One region of the Rahnella sp. 1L-D-7-B-C2 genome, then DNA from elsewhere that is predicted to be linked to it. Evidence: predicted binding sites of a transcription regulator. Region 1 holds the regulator's gene; the other holds the start of a gene.

Region 1 (8,715 bases):
GGAAGTGTCGATGATCAGATCGGCGGCGGAACGCAACGGTTCGAGCAGATCGGCTTCTTCATCGATGGCACTTTCGAGGGACAGATTTTTGCTGGAAAGCGGGTGCAGACGACGGGTGTCGCTGTAACGGCGGATCAGGGTATTGCGGTCGGCATCGAGGAACAGCAACTGCGGCGAGAAACTCTCAGGCAGTTGTGACATCGCATACTCATAAACTTCCGGTGTTTCAGGCATGTTGCGCACATCAATGCTGACGGCGGCAGACGTATTGCGTTCGACAAGCGTCTGGGCAAGCTGCGGCAGTAACACCACCGGCAGATTATCCACACAGTAAAATCCCATGTCTTCTAATGCCCTTAGGGCAACCGACTTCCCGGAACCGGAACGGCCGCTGACAATCATCAGCACCATGGTGTCACTCCCCTGGCATTCAGTGTTCAGAATTCACTTTCCCGGCGCGCTGCCGGGAATCTTAAAATTATTCGTTTTCAGTCATTATCTTGAACAGTTCTTCGTCGCTTTGCGCTCCGCGCAGACGGCGACACACTGTTTTATCTGCCAATTTCTTGGCCACTAAAGACAAGGTGTGTAAGTGGGTTTTACATTGATCTGCAGGAACCAGCAAGGCAAAAAGCAGATCCACTGGCTGATTGTCGATAGCGTCAAACGCGATCGGTTGTTCGAGCTGAATAAACACGCCCACGGCGCGTAACGTATCTTCTTCCAGCTTGCCGTGCGGGATGGCGATCCCGGCACCGATCCCGGTGCTGCCCATACGCTCACGGGTCAAAATGGCGTCAAAAATCACCTGTGGCGACAAATTCAGTTGTTTGGCCGCCAGCTCGCTGATGATTTCCAGCGCACGTTTTTTGCTGGCGCAATGAACGCCGCTTTTGGTGCATTCGGCATTGAGCACCGACGTTAATTGCATTGCTATATCGTTGATCATGTCATCTTCACTTTTGCGCTGATTCACCCTTAAAGCTATATCGGCTCGTTCCCCGAAGGTCACAAGCCGATGCCCGAAGGTGTGTAGCACAGGGTTGGCTACATGAATGTCAGTGCTGTTTCAGTTTGTCTTTATGTTTGTTCAGCTGACGGGCCAGTTTATCAACCAGTCCGTCAATCGCTGCGTACATATCCTGATGTTCCGAGGTGGCATGCAACTCGCCTCCGTTCACATGCAGTGTCGCTTCCGCGACTTTTTGCACTTTTTCAACGCTTAACACCACATACACCTGATTAATCCTGTCGAAATACTGTTCTAACTTCGCCAGTTTCAACGAGATGAATTCTCTCAGGGGATCGGTGATCTCAATGTGATGTCCGGTAATGTTGAGCTGCATAATGTCTTCCTTCTCTGTTGAGGTCAAACTAACTGTTTACGCTGGTTTGAGGGCGGGATGGACAAAGACTCTCGGTATTTTGCAACGGTACGGCGTGCAACCATGATGCCCTGATCGGAAAGCAGGGTTGCTAACTTACTGTCGCTGAGCGGTTTTACAGGATTCTCCGCGGCTATCAATTTCTTCACCAGCGCCCGGATTGCGGTGGACGATGCCTCGCCGCCGCTGTCAGTACTGACATGGCTGGAGAAGAAATACTTCAGTTCGAAAATGCCGCGCGGGCTGTGCAGGAACTTCTGCGTCGTCACGCGCGAAATCGTCGACTCGTGCATTTCAACGGCGCTGGCGATATCGGCCAGCACCATTGGTTTCATGTATTCATCACCCATCTCAAAGAACGCCTGCTGCTGTTCGACAATGCAGCGCGTCACTTTCAGGAGCGTGTCATTACGGCTTTCGAGACTTTTGATCAGCCATTTGGCTTCCTGCAGATTGCTGCGGATAAACTGCCCGTCGCTGTCGCTGCGGGTGGAATTGCCCATCGCGGCGTACTGCTGGTTGATCTTCAGTCGCGGAATGCTGTCTGAGTTCAGTTCGACGGACCAGACGCCCGACACTTTGCGTACCAATACATCCGGGATCACGTATTCTGACTCGCCGGTATTGATCGACTGCCCCGGTCGCGGATCAAGAGACTGGATCAGGAGCATCGCTCCTTTCAGTGTATCTTCTTTTAGACGGGTTGATCGCATAAGTGCGCGGAAATCATGGTTCGCCAGCAGATCCAGATGCTCGCTGATGATAAGTCTGGCTTCTGTGATGAAAGGCGTTTCCGGGACGTACTGAGAAAGCTGAATCAGCAGGCAGTCGCGTAGATCGCGCGCCGCCACACCCACCGGGTCAAAACGCTGAACGCGCTTTAAAACAGCTTCGACTTCATCCATGGTGACGTTTTCATCGCCAATACTTTCGAGGATGTCGTCGAGAGAAATTGTTAGATAACCAGTGTCATCCACGGCGTCGACAATGGAGGTTGCGATAGCGGCGTCGGTGTCGGAAAACGGCGTCAGCTCGACCTGCCACATCAGGTAATCCTGCAATGTTTGGGTAGTTTCACCCTGATACACCGGCAGTTCGTCGTCGCTGTAATCATTGCCGGTACCGGACGGGGTGCCTGCGGTGTAAATCTCATCCCAGGTGGCATCCAGCGGCAGCTCTTCGGGCATGTCTTTCTGCTCGAGGGCTTCGCGGGTATCCAGACCTTCACTGTCAGGGGTTTCGACCGCATCGATTTCATCGTGCAGGTCAGTTTGTTCCAGCAGAGGGTTGCTCTCCAGCGCGAGTTGGATCTCCTGTTGGAGCTCAAGCGTGGACAATTGCAACAGACGGATCGCCTGTTGTAATTGAGGAGTCATGGCCAGTTGTTGGCTGAATCTGAGTTGCAAACCTTGCTTCATATCTTGGCTTTATATCCGTGGCTGATTTGAGACGGTATAGCTTCGGTCAGAAACGGCCTGTTTACGTTAACGCGCAACAGGCTCGGTTCAGGCGGCGCAGATCACAGACGGAATTCTTCACCGAGATAAACACGTTTCACTTGTTCATCAGCAAGAATGTCGGCCGGAGAGCCGTGGGCGATAAGTTTGCCCTGACTGACGATATAGGCACGTTCACATACGTCCAGCGTTTCACGGACGTTGTGGTCAGTGATCAGTACGCCGAGGCCGCTGTCACGCAAATGCTCAATGATTTTTTTGATATCGATGACGGAAATCGGGTCAACACCGGCGAAGGGTTCATCCAGCAGAATAAACTTAGGATTTGCCGCCAGCGCGCGGGCAATTTCCACACGACGGCGTTCACCACCGGACAGTGACTGACCGAGGTTATCGCGCAAATGGGAAATATGGAACTCTTCCATCAGCTCGTTAGCGCGATCGTTTCGCTGGTCTTTATTCAGGTCGTCACGGATCTGCAATACCGCCATCAGGTTATCAAACACGCTGAGGCGACGGAAAATGGACGCCTCCTGAGGCAGGTAACCAATGCCGCGACGTGCGCGGGTGTGCAATGGCAGAAGGCTGATGTCTTCGTCGTCAACGATAATGCGGCCCGCATCACGCTGCACGATACCGACCACCATGTAGAACGTGGTGGTTTTACCGGCACCGTTAGGGCCGAGTAATCCGACGATTTCGCCCGAATTAACGGTCAGGCTGACATCTTCAACGACCTTACGGCCTTTGTATGCCTTCGCCAGATTTTCTGCGATTAATTTTGCCATAAATTATCAGTTACTCTTTTTGGTCTGGCCGCCGGCTGCTGCCGGGGTCTTTTCCTGCAACTGCGTCGGAACCAGAACGGTCGTGACACGGTTGCCTTTATCACTGAAGGCTTCCATCTGCTGCTTTTGCACCAGATAGGTAATACGATCGCCTTTCACGTTACTGTCGAGCTGTTCTAAGTACGCGTTGCCGGTGAGGGTCACCAGATCGGTTTCCACTTCATAACGGACTTTCTGCGCGTGGCCTTTGATAGGTTTGCCGTTGTCCTGCAACTGGTAGAAAGTCACCGGGTTGCCGTAGCCTTCAACCACTTCTTTACCGGATACGCCTTGCGGGCGGATCACGACCACTTTATCGGCTTTGACCTGAATCGAACCCTGATTCACCACCACGTTGCCGGTGAAGGTCGCTGTGTTGGTATTCACATCCAGCGCCTGATTGGCGGAATCAATGGTGATCGGTTTCGTCGTGTCATCTTTTAACGCGAATGCTGGAATACTGACGGCCAGCAAGGAGCCTGTGATCAGAAGATTACGGATTTTATTTTTTACTTTGAATTTCATAAGAGGTCGTTACCTTTTCGATCAGCTCTGCTGTTTTATCACGCAGATTACCACGCATTTTCATGCCGTTAGATGTAAAACCTGTACCGTAAAGCGTCACTTCATCGTCTGAGGCAACGTCTTGTGTCGTCAGGTTAACCCGTGCATTGTCCGTTTTGATTCTTTGCAGCTGTGATGTTTCCGGCGTCAAACTATCTGCCTGCACATGCCCATAAAGATAGAGCATTTTATCCTGAGTCATCTTGGCTTTATCAGAACGCAGTACCCAGGTTGGAACTTTATTCTTGTCATACATAGTCGCCACCGGGTTGGTAAACCAGGTTACCTGATCGGTGGTGTAGTATTTGACCTGATCGGAGACCAGTTTGTACGTCAGGCTGCCCAGCGGGTCATACACCATGGTGACCGTGTGGGAGCTTTGATAGGTCGGATCCTGATCGTTAACCGCCTGCGGCGCGTCATCGGAGTTATCAGACAGCGACCAGCCAATCAGCACCAGAACAATGGCTGTCAGAACCAGAATGATCCAAAGTCTTGTTTTATTCATATCGACAGCCCTTTGGCGTCCTCCAGCTTGCCCTGCGCCAGCAGAATCAAATCACATAATTCGCGAACTGCGCCACGGCCACCGGCAATGCGGGTGACGTAATGCGCCTTTGGCAGCAGGATAGGATGTGCGTCCTGAACCGCGACGGACAAACCCACTTCGGCCATTACCGGCCAGTCAATCAGGTCATCACCGATGTAAGCGACTTCCTCTGCCCGAAGCGACAGTGTATCTAACAGTTCGCGGAAGGCCAAAAGCTTATCTGATTGACCTTGATACAAGTGACGGATCCCAAGTGTTTTGGCGCGATCTTCCAATAATTTCGCATTGCGGCCTGTAATAATGGCGACCTCAATGTCAGAAGTCAGCAGGCAACGGATGCCATAACCGTCGCGAACGTTAAAACTTTTCAGCTCTTCTCCCTGATTTCCCATGTAGATCAGGCCATCAGACATGACGCCGTCCACATCGCAAATCAGCAGGCGAACCGCTTTTGCCCGTTCAAGCACGTCGGTGCTGACCGGACCGTAGCAGGTATCCACCAGGGCTGTGCTAATACTCATTCAGGGCATTCCTCAATTAAACTACGCCAGCGCGCAGCATGTCGTGCATATGTAACACACCCAACAACTGGTCACCATCAGCAACCATCACACAGGTAATGTGTTTTTCCTGCATTAAATTCAGCGCATCGACGGCCAGCAGGGAAGGACGCACGCGAACGCCGCCGGTGGTCATCACATCCGCAATGGACGCAGTGTTGATATTGACGCCCATGTCGAAAATCCGACGTAAATCGCCGTCGGTGAAGATCCCATGAATTTTCATCAGGTCGTCGCAGATAACGGTCATCCCCAGATTCTTGCGCGTGATTTCCAGCAGGGCATCGCGCAAAGACGCATCGCGGCTGACGTGCGGTATTTCATCACCTGAGTGCATGATATCGCTAACGCGCAGCAGGAGCTTGCGACCCAGTGCTCCGCCGGGATGTGACAGCGCGAAATCTTCCGGCGTAAAACCGCGTGCTTCAAGCAGCGCAACGGCAAGGGCATCACCCATCACCAGTACCGCCGTGGTGCTGCTGGTTGGTGCTAAGCCGAGCGGGCACGCCTCTTTGGGCACCCGCACGCAAAGATGCACGTCGGCCGCTTTCCCCATGGTACTTTCGGGATTCGCGGTCATGCAGATAAGCGTAATGGCTAAACGCTTTAACACCGGGATTAGCGAGAGAATCTCATTCGCTTCGCCGGAGTTGGAAATCAGGATCACGACGTCCTGTTTGGACACCATGCCGAGATCGCCATGGCTGGCTTCGCCCGGATGAACAAAAAACGCCGGGGTGCCAGTACTGGCGAAGGTGGCGGCCATTTTCCGGCCGATATGGCCTGACTTGCCCATTCCCATCACCACGACTTTACCGGTGCAGGCGAAAATCTTCTCACAGGCACGGGTGAAATCAGCGTTGATGTATTGATCTAACTGCTCAAGTCCTTCACGTTCTGTTTTCAGCACTTCACGTCCGACAGCCTGGAAATCAAAGTCGGAGGCGAGGATATCGTTAGCCATAGTCAATTCCTGACAGAGTTCAGAGGCCGATACCGTCCGGTTGAAGGAACAGCACCGCCATATAAGCGATAAATCCACAGAGTAACAGTGCACCGGCTAAATGACCGATACGGTGTTTTCGCATCAGGCACAGCCCGGTAAGTACTATACTGACCGCCAGCATGACCCAGTAATCGCGATGAAACGCATCCGGGTTGAACGAGCCCGGCGCCACCAGTGCGGGTAATCCCAGCACCAGACAGGTATTAAAGATATTCGCGCCGATGATGTTACCCAGCGCGATGTCGTCTTCACCTTTAAGAGCACCGGCAATAAACGTCGCCAGTTCCGGCAGGCTGGTTCCAATGGCAATTACCGTCAGGCCAATCACCAGCTCGCTGACGCCAAAATAACGGGCAATCACGGTACTGTTATCGACAATCATCCCTGACGCCAGCGGCATAATGATAAAGCCCAGCGCAAGCCACAAAAACGCCACGGTGTTACTGCTGTCGGAAGGCAGCTCGGACATCTGCTCATAAGTCAGCGTATCGAGCCCTTCTTTTTCGGCCGCGCGGGCGATTTTTATCACCAGCATCATAAAGGCCGCCGCGCTGGCCAGTAGCAAAACGCCATCAACGCGGCTGAGTTCACCGTCACTTAACAGAAAACCGCAGAGCCCTGTGACCAGTAACAATAGAGGGAGTTCGCGGCGTAATATATCAGAACGCACGGAAAGTGGATGAATCAGGGCTGCACCGCCCAAAATCAGAAGAATATTAATGATATTTGAACCAATTGCGTTTCCGACCGCCAAATCCATTTGATCATTGATGGCGGCAGTGGTGGAAACGACCAGCTCAGGAAGGGAGATCCCGACGCCGACGACGGTCATCCCAATAATAAGCGGAGGCATGCCCATCGAACGTGCTAATACTGCGGCTCCGTACACCAGACGATCGGCGGCATACACAAGAAGTAAGAGGCCGACAATCATCAGTACGATAGCGAGAAGCATGAAACATCCTTTCTTGGGTATAATGCGAGGTTCGTAGCCCTGGCGGGCAGGCGATTCCTTCGTCAACATAGGCCGGCGCGATATTTTGTCTGAAAAGGGCGCCAGCAGGTTCCTGTATGTTAGACGACGAAGGCTTTTATCATAAAATGGTTATTCGTTGATTTTGACCGTCTGTGGCGGAAAAGTAAATCGATGGCAACTTTGGTAACGAAACTGGGGTAAGTTTTTGTAAAAATACCAAAGTTATACAACACGGCTTGCGGGCCAGACGTATTCTTAGCGAAAGTAATTTAAGCGGAAGTCGTCTTTTGCAAAGGCATTCCGAAGGGATAAACGAATGAGTCAAAGCGAGTCGAATCTGGTAGAGATCAAGGGCATGAGCTTCGTGCGCGGCGATCGTCCCATTTTCGAAGAGATAAATATGACGGTGCCGCGAGGCAAAATCACCGCCATTATGGGGCCTTCAGGGATCGGTAAAACGACGTTGCTGCGCCTGATCGGTGGTCAGCTGACGCCCGATAGCGGTGAAATCTGGTTCGACGGGGACAATATTCCGACTCTTTCGCGCCGCAAGCTGTATGAGTCCCGCAAGAAAATGAGCATGTTGTTTCAGTCCGGTGCATTGTTTACTGACCTCAATGTGTTCGAGAATGTGGCGTTTCCGCTGCGCGAACACAGTAAATTGCCGGAAGCCTTGCTGCGCAGCACGGTAACCATGAAGCTGGAAGCGGTCGGTTTGCGCGGTGCCGGTGAACTGATGCCTGCTGAATTATCCGGCGGGATGGCCAGACGTGTGGCACTGGCGCGTGCTATTGCGCTCGACCCGGAACTTATCATGTTCGATGAGCCATTCGTCGGGCAGGATCCCATTACTATGGGCGTGCTGGTTAAACTGATTGATGAGCTGAACCATGCGCTTGGCGTCACCTGCATCGTGGTGTCTCACGACGTGCCCGAAGTGCTGAGTATTGCCGATTACGCTTATATCGTGGCTGCACAACATGTCATTGCTGAAGGAACGCCTGAGGAGCTGCAAAACAATCCTGATCCGCGCGTTCGTCAGTTCCTTGACGGTATTGCCGATGGACCGGTGCCTTTCCGTTTCCCGGCCGGTGATTACAAAGCCGAGTTGCTCGGATGATGGAGTTTCCTATTTATGTTAACTAAGGCGCTAGCCTCAGTCGGGCGTCGCGGGATACAAACCTGCGTCTCTTTTGGCCGTGCGGGCCTGATGCTCTTCCGGGCACTGGTCGGTAAGCCGCAATTCGCCAAGCAGTGGCCGTTGCTCATCAAGCAACTCTACAGCGTCGGCGTGCTCTCCCTGTTAATCATCCTGGTGTCCGGCCTGTTTATCGGCATGGTGCTGGGGTTACAGGGCTACCTGATTTTAACCACCTACAGTGCTGAAGCC
Region 2 (8,715 bases), on a different contig from region 1:
GAGTCGCCGTATTTTTTAATTCACTTTAGATTCAATGCGATAAAAATAAAGCACTGGTTGTAAGCAAAAGACGACAGGGCAGTATCTTGAGCCTTTGCGGCGATAGGGTAAAGTATTTCTTACGCAATGAAGGCAAGAATGGAAACATGGATGACAAGAGCCTTCAGGGAATACAGGAAATGCAGGGCGCTTTAAGGATGAACGGGGCTGGAGGCCCTGAAAGGCAAAGGAAAAACCGGGACGTTGACGCTATACAAGGAAAGTGTTTGATGGATATCCTTCGCACGAAGGAAAGAAAAAGGCAGCAAGGTCCACTTGCTGCCTTTTTTCTTTGGTCGCTTTCTGCTAGATTCCGCCGCAAATCTATACTAAATGTACACACCTAAGAGCAGAAGCCATGAAACAGCCAGCGAAAGCCCCGCGCGCCAATACCGCGACAGCTAAACCGAAGAGAAAAAAGAATCGCGTCGAGCTCGATATTGAAGCGCGTGAACGCAAGCGTGACAACCGCCGCCGCGGCCGTAAGGCAGGTTCCCGTGCGAACCCGGATGCAAACCAAAATCAAAGCGGTGCAGCAGCGAAGAAAACCGATCCGCGCATCGGCAGTAAAAAAGCTGTGCCATTGATCGTTGAAACCGTCATGAACAATGCACCGAAAGCGAAGAAAGCCGCGCAGCCAGTGCAAGATCCGAAACCAAAAATGACGCCGGAAGAAGAACTGACGTTGCTGGAAAATGATCAACGTTTAGATGGTTTGCTGGATCTTATCGATGACGGCAAAGCGCTGAGCGCTGAAGATCAGGCTTATGTTGATCAGACTCTGGATCGCATCGATGTTCTGATGGAATTGCTGGGTATCGAACTTGGCGATGACGAAGAAGATGATGAAGAAGAAAAGAACGAAGACATGATGCAACTGCTCAAGCGCGGGAACCCCACAGACGGTTTCTAAGCCATGAGCTGGGTCATTCCGGCAATAGCCTTACTCTTTGCATGTTATCTGCTTTGGTTATTCGGTAAACTATGGCGGTTATCGAAAACCAAAGCACGTTTGCGCAGAGCGACCTTTGCACGGCAGGCCAAAAGCCTGCCGGTAAGGCGAACCGGTAGCATCCGACGCCGGAAGGAGTGATTCACCCATGTCAGAACAGACAACCGTCTGGGATTTAGCGCTGATCCAGAAGTACAACTATTCGGGTCCGCGATATACTTCCTACCCAACAGCACTTGAATTCAGCGAAAGCTACGACGACGCAGCCTTTGAAAAAGCCGCTGCCCGTTATCCCGAGCGTTCCCTCTCGCTTTATGTGCACATTCCGTTCTGCCATAAGCTCTGCTACTTCTGTGGCTGTAATAAGCTGGTCACCCGTCAGCAGCACAAAGCCGAAGAATACCTGAACGTACTCGAGAAAGAGATACACCAACGTGCGCCGCTCTTTAAGGGCCGTCACGTCAGTCAGCTCCATTGGGGCGGTGGTACTCCCACTTATCTGACTAAAGCCCAGATAAGCCGTCTGATGGCCCTTCTGCGGGAACATTTCACTCTCCTGCCGGATGCGGAGATGTCGCTGGAGCTTGATCCGCGTGAAATAGAGCTGGATGTGCTGGATCACCTGCGCAACGAAGGCTTCAATCGTCTGAGCATGGGCGTGCAGGATTTCAACAAGGAAGTGCAGCGTCTGGTTAATCGTGAGCAGGACGAAGACTTCATTTTTGCTCTGATCGAACGTGCGCGCGCGCTGGGTTTTAACTCGACCAATATCGATCTTATTTACGGCCTGCCAAAACAAACGGCTGAAAGTTTTGCCTATACGCTGCAACGCGTCGCCGCGCTGAATCCCGATCGCCTTAGCGTATTCAATTACGCCCACATGCCGACTCTTTTCGCCGCTCAACGCAAAATCAAAGATGCCGATTTGCCCGGTGCTGAAGAGAAACTGAGAATCCTGCAGGAAACCATCAGTTCACTGACAGAATCCGGTTACCGCTTTATCGGTATGGATCACTTTGCCCGACCGGATGACGAACTGGCGATTGCGCAGCGTGAAGGCAAATTGCACCGCAATTTTCAGGGTTACACCACGCAGGGTGACAGCGATTTGCTTGGGATGGGTGTTTCTGCAATCAGCATGTTGGGCGATACCTATGCGCAAAACGAGAAAGACCTGAAAACTTATTACGCGCGGGTCGAAGAGCAGGGAAATGCGCTCTGGCGGGGTTTGGAAATGACCGACGATGACTGCCTGCGTCGTGATGTGATCAAAGCACTGATCTGCCATTTCGAACTGGATTTTGCAGATATCGAGAAACGCTATGGTATTCCGTTCAATGAATACTTTGCCGAAGACTTAGCGTTGCTGGTGCCGCTGGCGGAAGACGGACTGGTGGAGGTGAGTAAGAAACATATTCAGGTCACGCCGCGCGGACGCCTGTTGATCCGCAATATTTGCATGTGTTTTGATATCTATTTACGCCGTCAGGTTCGCCAGAAGCAATTCTCCCGCGTGATCTGACCTGCAAACTCAGCGTTTCCCCAAACAAAAACAGCCGCTTTTGCGGCTGTTTTGCTTTTGACGCGGATGTTATTCCATGCCCAGTTCTTTCAGTTTACGTGTCAGAGTATTACGCCCCCAGCCCAGTAAACGAGCGGCTTCCTGCTTGTGGCCTTGCGTATGGCGCAGCGCCGTGGTCAGCAAGGTGCGTTCCATTTCAGGCTGCGCTTCTGATAGCAGGTTTTGATGACCGGAACGCAGCGCGCGATCCGCCCATTGTGCCAGCAGCGTTGCCCAGCTGTCCGGCAAACTCTGCCCGCCCGCTTCGGGCGCCGAGGTTTCGAACAGCTCGCTCGGTAAGTCCTGAATCAGCACTTCCTGACCGGCCGCCATCACGGTTAACCAGCGACAGGTGTTCTCCAGCTGGCGCACGTTACCTTGCCACGGCAGACGCGTCAGTGCAGTTTCTGTTTCAGGATGCAGATTCTTCGCTTCTACGCCAAGCTCTTTCGCGGCAACTTGCAGGAAATAGCGTGCCAGACGCGGAATATCTTCACGACGTTCACGCAGCGGTGGCAAATGCACGCGGATCACATTCAGACGATGGAATAAATCCTCACGGAATTTGCCTTCCTGAACCCGAAGTTCCAGATTCTGGTGTGTCGCTGCAATGATTCGTACATCGACTTTCACCGGCGCATAGCCACCGACGCGGTAGAACTGACCGTCTGCCAGCACGCGCAGCAGGCGGGTTTGTACGTCGAGCGGCATATCGCCAATCTCATCGAGGAACAGTGTGCCGTTATCAGCCTGCTCAAAACGCCCCTGACGAACGGTATTCGCGCCGGTAAATGCGCCTTTCTCGTGGCCGAACAGTTCCGACTCGATCAGGTCTTTCGGGATTGCGGCCATATTTAACGCGATAAAAGGGGCTTTAGCGCGCGGGCTGTGGCGGTGAAGAGCATGAGCAACCAGTTCTTTACCGGTGCCTGATTCGCCGTTGATCAGGACGCTGATCGACGAGCGGGACAGGCGGCCTATGATGCGGAAAACATCCTGCATGGCTGGCGCTTCGCCAATAATGTCAGCCGTCGGACCGCTGGCGGGCTGAGTGCGCGCCGGTTGTTGCTGTTCCTGGTAATGACTGATGGCGCGTTCTACCAGCGCTACTGCTTCATCAATGTCGAACGGTTTTGGCAGATAATCAAACGCACCTTGCTGATACGCGCTGACGGCAGCATCCAGATCGGAATGCGCTGTCATTATGATGACCGGAAGCATCGGATGGCGCTGTTTAATCTGTTTCAGCAGCGCTAAACCGTCCATGCCGGGCATGCGGATATCTGATAACAAAACGTCAGGGGTTTGAGTCGCAATGGCTTCCAGCACTTCATTACCGCTGTCAAACGTAGTGCAGTGCAAACCTGCCCCAGTGAGCGCACGTTCAAGTACCCAGCGGATGGAGCTATCGTCATCGACGATCCAGACTATCCCTCGTTGCATAAGAACCTCACTGGCGAATAGGCAGGAAAACCGAGAATTCGGTATGTCCTGGCCAACTGTTAAATTCAACTTTACCCGAATGCTGATCAATCAAACTGCGCGCGATGGACAGGCCCAAACCGGTGCCCCCCTCGCGGCCACTGACCATGGGGTAAAAAAGGGTGTCCTGCAAATGGGCCGGTACGCCGGGGCCGTCATCTTCAATATCGATACGGGCCGCCAGACGATAACGCACGCCATGTAACGTTATCTGGAAAGCAGTGCGCGTACGCAGTGTAATTGTGCCGCCTTCCTCCCCGAGTGCCTGCAGAGCATTGCGGGTGATGTTCAATAAAATTTGTTCAATCTGGTCGGGGTCATGCGCCAGTTCTGGCAGGCTTGGGTCGTAGTCCCTCACGAGCTGAACGTTATCCGGCTTCTCCATCGACACCAGCTGGCAAACACGTTCTGCAACCTGATGAATGCTTTGCGTGACGTGCTGACTTGGGCGCTGAGGCCCCAGCAAACGATCAACCAGATTACGCAAGCGGTCGGCCTGCTCAATAATGACTTTGGTGTATTCCAGGAGCGCCGGATCCGGGAGCGCTCTGGATAACAACTGAGCTGCGCCACGTAATCCACCGAGCGGATTTTTAATTTCATGCGCCAGACCGCGGATTAAATCACGCGCGGCAACTTGTTGAGCATGCTGCAATTGTTCCTGGCTCAGCCTGCGCTGATTATCCATTGGGGCCAGTTCCACCAGAATGAAACCTTCCGGCAGCATCTGGGCAGTCAGTGACAGCACATGCGCGCGGCCATCCACCACCAAAGTGACTTCGCTGTCTGTAAAGCCCTGTCCGGCCGTCAGACTTTCACGCATCAACTCGATATTCAGCGAAAAATATCCCACCAGCTCTGGCAAAGGTGTGCCAAAAAGTTTGCGGGAACTTTGCGCCAGCAGCTGCTGAGCCGCCGGATTGGCGTAGTGCACCGCCAAATCGTCGTCCAACAACAGAACGCTGTTGATTAAGGAATTCAGGATCTGCCCAGCATCGGGCAGTTTGCCAGTTGCCATACCGCAGTCTCCCGCACCGGATGGGTGCATTTTATCTCGTTACCCGGCGAAAACACGGGCCAGAGGGGTTAAGCAGGAAAGAGTGTGGAGAAAAAAGCCCATCCGGAGATGGGCTGAAAGTTTCCACGGCAACAAATTAAATCGTCTTACTTGATTTTGACGCTGAAGGTTTTCTCACTACCTGACCTTCAGTCGGGTATTCCGCTCAGCGCCTGTACGAAGACGGGCGCTGAGTTCAGCTCTAATCGAAGAGTAGATGCTGATTTATTTATTAAACGCTGTAGTACAGTTCGAACTCAACCGGGTGCGGAGTCATGCGAACACGGTCCATCTCTTCTTTACGCAGAGCGATATAAGCATCGATCGCGTCATCGGTGAACACGCCGCCACGGGTCAGGAACTCGCGGTCTTCGCTCAGGCAGTTCATCGCTTCTTCCAGTGAGCCTGCAACTTTTGGAATTTCTGCTTCTTCTTCCGGTGGCAGGTCATACAGGTTTTTATCCATCGCATCACCAGGATGGATTTTGTTGATGATACCGTCGACGCCAGCCATCATCAGTGCAGCGAACGCTAGGTATGGGTTAGCCGCTGGATCAGGGAAACGTGCTTCGATACGCATCGCTTTAGGGCTTGATACGTGTGGAATACGGATGGATGCAGAACGGTTACGCGCAGAGTACGCCAGCATTACTGGAGCTTCGTAGCCCGGGACCAAACGCTTGTAGGAGTTGGTAGTCGGGTTAGCGTAGGCGTTGATCGCTTTAGCGTGTTTGATGATACCGCCGATGTAGAACAGTGCCATTTCAGACAGGCCGCCGTATTTGTCGCCAGAGAACAGGTTATTACCGTTCTTGAACAAGGACATATGGCAGTGCATACCGGAACCGTTATCGCCAAACATTGGTTTTGGCATGAAGGTCGCGGTTTTGCCAAATGCGTGAGCCACGTTGTGAACCACGTATTTGTAGATTTGGATTTCGTCAGCTTTCTTGGTCATGGTGTTGAAGCGGGTTGCCACTTCGTTCTGACCAGCAGTTGCTACTTCGTGGTGGTGAGCTTCAACAACCAGGCCCATTTCTTCCATGGTCAGACACATGGTAGAACGCAGATCCTGAGAGGAGTCGACCGGAGGAACCGGGAAGTAGCCGCCTTTTACTGCAGGACGGTGGCCTTTGTTGCCGCCTTCGTATTTAGTCGCAGAGTTCCATGCGCCTTCGATATCATCGATAGCGACGTGAGAACCGGAGATGCTGCTGCCGAAACGCACATCATCAAACAGGAAGAATTCTGGCTCTGGCCCGAACAGAACGGTGTCCGCGATGCCGGAAGCCCGCAGGAAATCTTCTGCACGCTTAGACGTTGAACGTGGGTCACGGTCATAACCTTGCAGCGTTGTTGGCTCAAGGATATCGCAACGAATGATCAGTGTGGTTTCTTCAAAGAATGGGTCCAGAACAGCAGTGCTGGCATCTGGCATCAGAACCATGTCAGATTCGTTAATGCCTTTCCAGCCACCGATTGAAGAGCCATCAAACATTTTACCTTCTTCGAAGAAGTCGGCGCTAACCTGGTGTGCAGGAATGGTGACGTGCTGTTCTTTGCCTTTGGTATCAGTGAAACGTAAATCTACGAATTTCACTTCATGCTCATTCAGCATCGTCAAAACGTGTTCAGCGGACATACTAGTTCTCCCGAATTTCTCATTATCGTCGTGGAACGAATAACCATTTTTTGGTCTTTAGTTGGAAATAACAGCCTTACTGGAACTGGCGTGTGGCCTAAACAGCACTATTATTGTCTGATAAGACTCTTTTCACCCTGTAAAAGGTATAGCGAAAACTGTGCCAACTTTGAGAAAATGCAAACAACGCCATTTTACAGGGCTCTTGCTCTCAATAAGTATGCACCATAACGGAAGTTATGCACTACAATGGTGCTAATCGTGAGATGTAAAGCACCAAAGTGGTGCGTCATATTGGTTCAGTGTTCTTTTTGCACCGTGAAAGGGATCACAAAGTAACCATCCTTAAGTTGTTTCAACAAGATCCTTGTGATCTTGTTTAGAACCTCGCTTAATACGTGTACAATAGCGCGCTATTTCTAATGCCTGAGGCAAAGCTGTGATCGAAAATTTGCGTAACATCGCCATTATTGCCCACGTTGACCATGGTAAAACCACCCTGGTCGACAAGCTGCTGCAACAATCCGGTACTTTCGGAGAACGTGCAGAAGCTACCGAACGCGTAATGGACTCCAACGATTTGGAGAAAGAGCGTGGGATTACCATCCTCGCAAAAAACACCGCCATTAATTGGAAAGACTACCGCATCAACATCGTGGATACCCCAGGACACGCCGACTTCGGCGGTGAGGTTGAGCGTGTGATGTCAATGGTCGACTCGGTGCTGCTGGTTGTGGATGCAATGGATGGCCCAATGCCGCAAACCCGCTTCGTGACTAAAAAAGCCTTCGCTAATGGTCTGAAGCCGATCGTGGTAATCAACAAGGTTGACCGCCCTGGCGCGCGTCCTGACTGGGTTGTTGATCAGGTCTTCGACCTGTTCGTAAACCTGGACGCAACCGACGAACAACTCGATTTCCCAATCATCTATGCATCTGCATTGTTGGGTATCGCGGGTACCGACCATAACGATATGGCCGAAGACATGACCCCGCTGTACCAGGCGATCGTTGACCACGTATCTCCGCCACAAGTTGAGATGGAAGCACCTTTCCAGATGCAAATCTCTCAGCTGGACTACAACAACTACGTTGGCGTTATCGGCATCGGCCGTATCAAGCGTGGTACTGTTAAGCCTAACCAACAGATCACTGTGATCGACAGCGAAGGCAAAACCCGTAACGGTAAAGTCGGTAAAGTTCTGACTCACATGGGTCTTGAGCGTATCGAAGCGACCGTTGCTGAAGCGGGCGATATCATCGCAATCACCGGTCTGGGTGAACTGAACATTTCCGACACTATCTGTGACCCGGCAAATGTTGAAGCACTGCCAGCGCTGAGCGTTGATGAACCCACCGTGACTATGTACTTCAACGTCAACACCTCTCCGTTCTGTGGTAAAGAAGGCAAGTATGTGACTTCACGTCAGATCCTTGATCGTCTGAACAAAGAACTGGTACACAACGTGGCATTGCGCGTTGACGAAACTGAAGATGCTGATGCATTCCGCGTTTCAGGCCGTGGTGAACTTCACCTGTCGGTTCTGATCGAAAACATGCGTCGCGAAGGTTTCGAGCTGGCGGTTTCCCGTCCTAAAGTAATCAACCGTAAAATCGATGGCCGCATGCAAGAGCCATTCGAGAACGTGACACTGGATATCGAAGAGCAACATCAAGGTTCTGTTATGCAGGCCATGGGTGAGCGCAAAGGCGATGTCAAAGACATGATCCCAGACGGTAAAGGTCGTATCCGTCTTGATTACCTGATCCCGGCACGTGGCCTGATCGGCTTCCGTACTGAATTCATGACCATGACTTCAGGTACCGGTCTGCTGTACTCCACATTCAGCCACTACGATGATGTTCGTCAGGGTGAAATCGGTCAGCGTCAGAACGGCGTGCTGATTTCTAACGGTCAGGGTAAAGCCGTTGCGTTCGCACTGTACAGCCTGCAAGACCGCGGTAAATTGTTCCTGGGCCACG

The links. The regulator sigma-54, encoded in region 1, starts transcription at its own class of promoters, with help from an activator protein. The targets are predictions, from matches to a motif close to GTTGGCACANNTTTCGCTNT.
Region 2: a site for sigma-54 is predicted at 6,882-6,901, ahead of glnA (glutamate--ammonia ligase). Genes of this name have one in related genera too.

Annotation. Positions count from the first base shown of each region.
Region 1 covers NZ_JBXAVQ010000010.1:89,763-98,477, reverse strand. Annotated here, with positions in the region: gene rapZ (RNase adapter RapZ) at 1-411, opposite strand, end outside; gene ptsN (PTS IIA-like nitrogen regulatory protein PtsN) at 479-949, opposite strand; gene hpf (ribosome hibernation promoting factor) at 1,059-1,346, opposite strand; gene rpoN (RNA polymerase factor sigma-54) at 1,370-2,803, opposite strand; gene lptB (LPS export ABC transporter ATP-binding protein) at 2,905-3,630, opposite strand; gene lptA (lipopolysaccharide ABC transporter substrate-binding protein LptA) at 3,637-4,194, opposite strand; gene lptC (LPS export ABC transporter periplasmic protein LptC) at 4,172-4,741, opposite strand; gene kdsC (3-deoxy-manno-octulosonate-8-phosphatase KdsC) at 4,738-5,304, opposite strand; gene kdsD (arabinose-5-phosphate isomerase KdsD) at 5,321-6,307, opposite strand; gene AC0Z7K_RS16535 (calcium/sodium antiporter) at 6,327-7,304, opposite strand; gene mlaF (phospholipid ABC transporter ATP-binding protein MlaF) at 7,642-8,445, shown strand; gene mlaE (lipid asymmetry maintenance ABC transporter permease subunit MlaE) at 8,461-8,715, shown strand, end outside.
Region 2 covers NZ_JBXAVQ010000029.1:20,834-29,548, reverse strand. Annotated here, with positions in the region: gene yihI (Der GTPase-activating protein YihI) at 398-952, shown strand; gene hemN (oxygen-independent coproporphyrinogen III oxidase) at 1,140-2,513, shown strand; gene glnG (nitrogen regulation protein NR(I)) at 2,583-3,995, opposite strand; gene glnL (nitrogen regulation protein NR(II)) at 4,003-5,052, opposite strand; gene glnA (glutamate--ammonia ligase) at 5,324-6,733, opposite strand; gene typA (ribosome-dependent GTPase TypA) at 7,173-8,715, shown strand, end outside.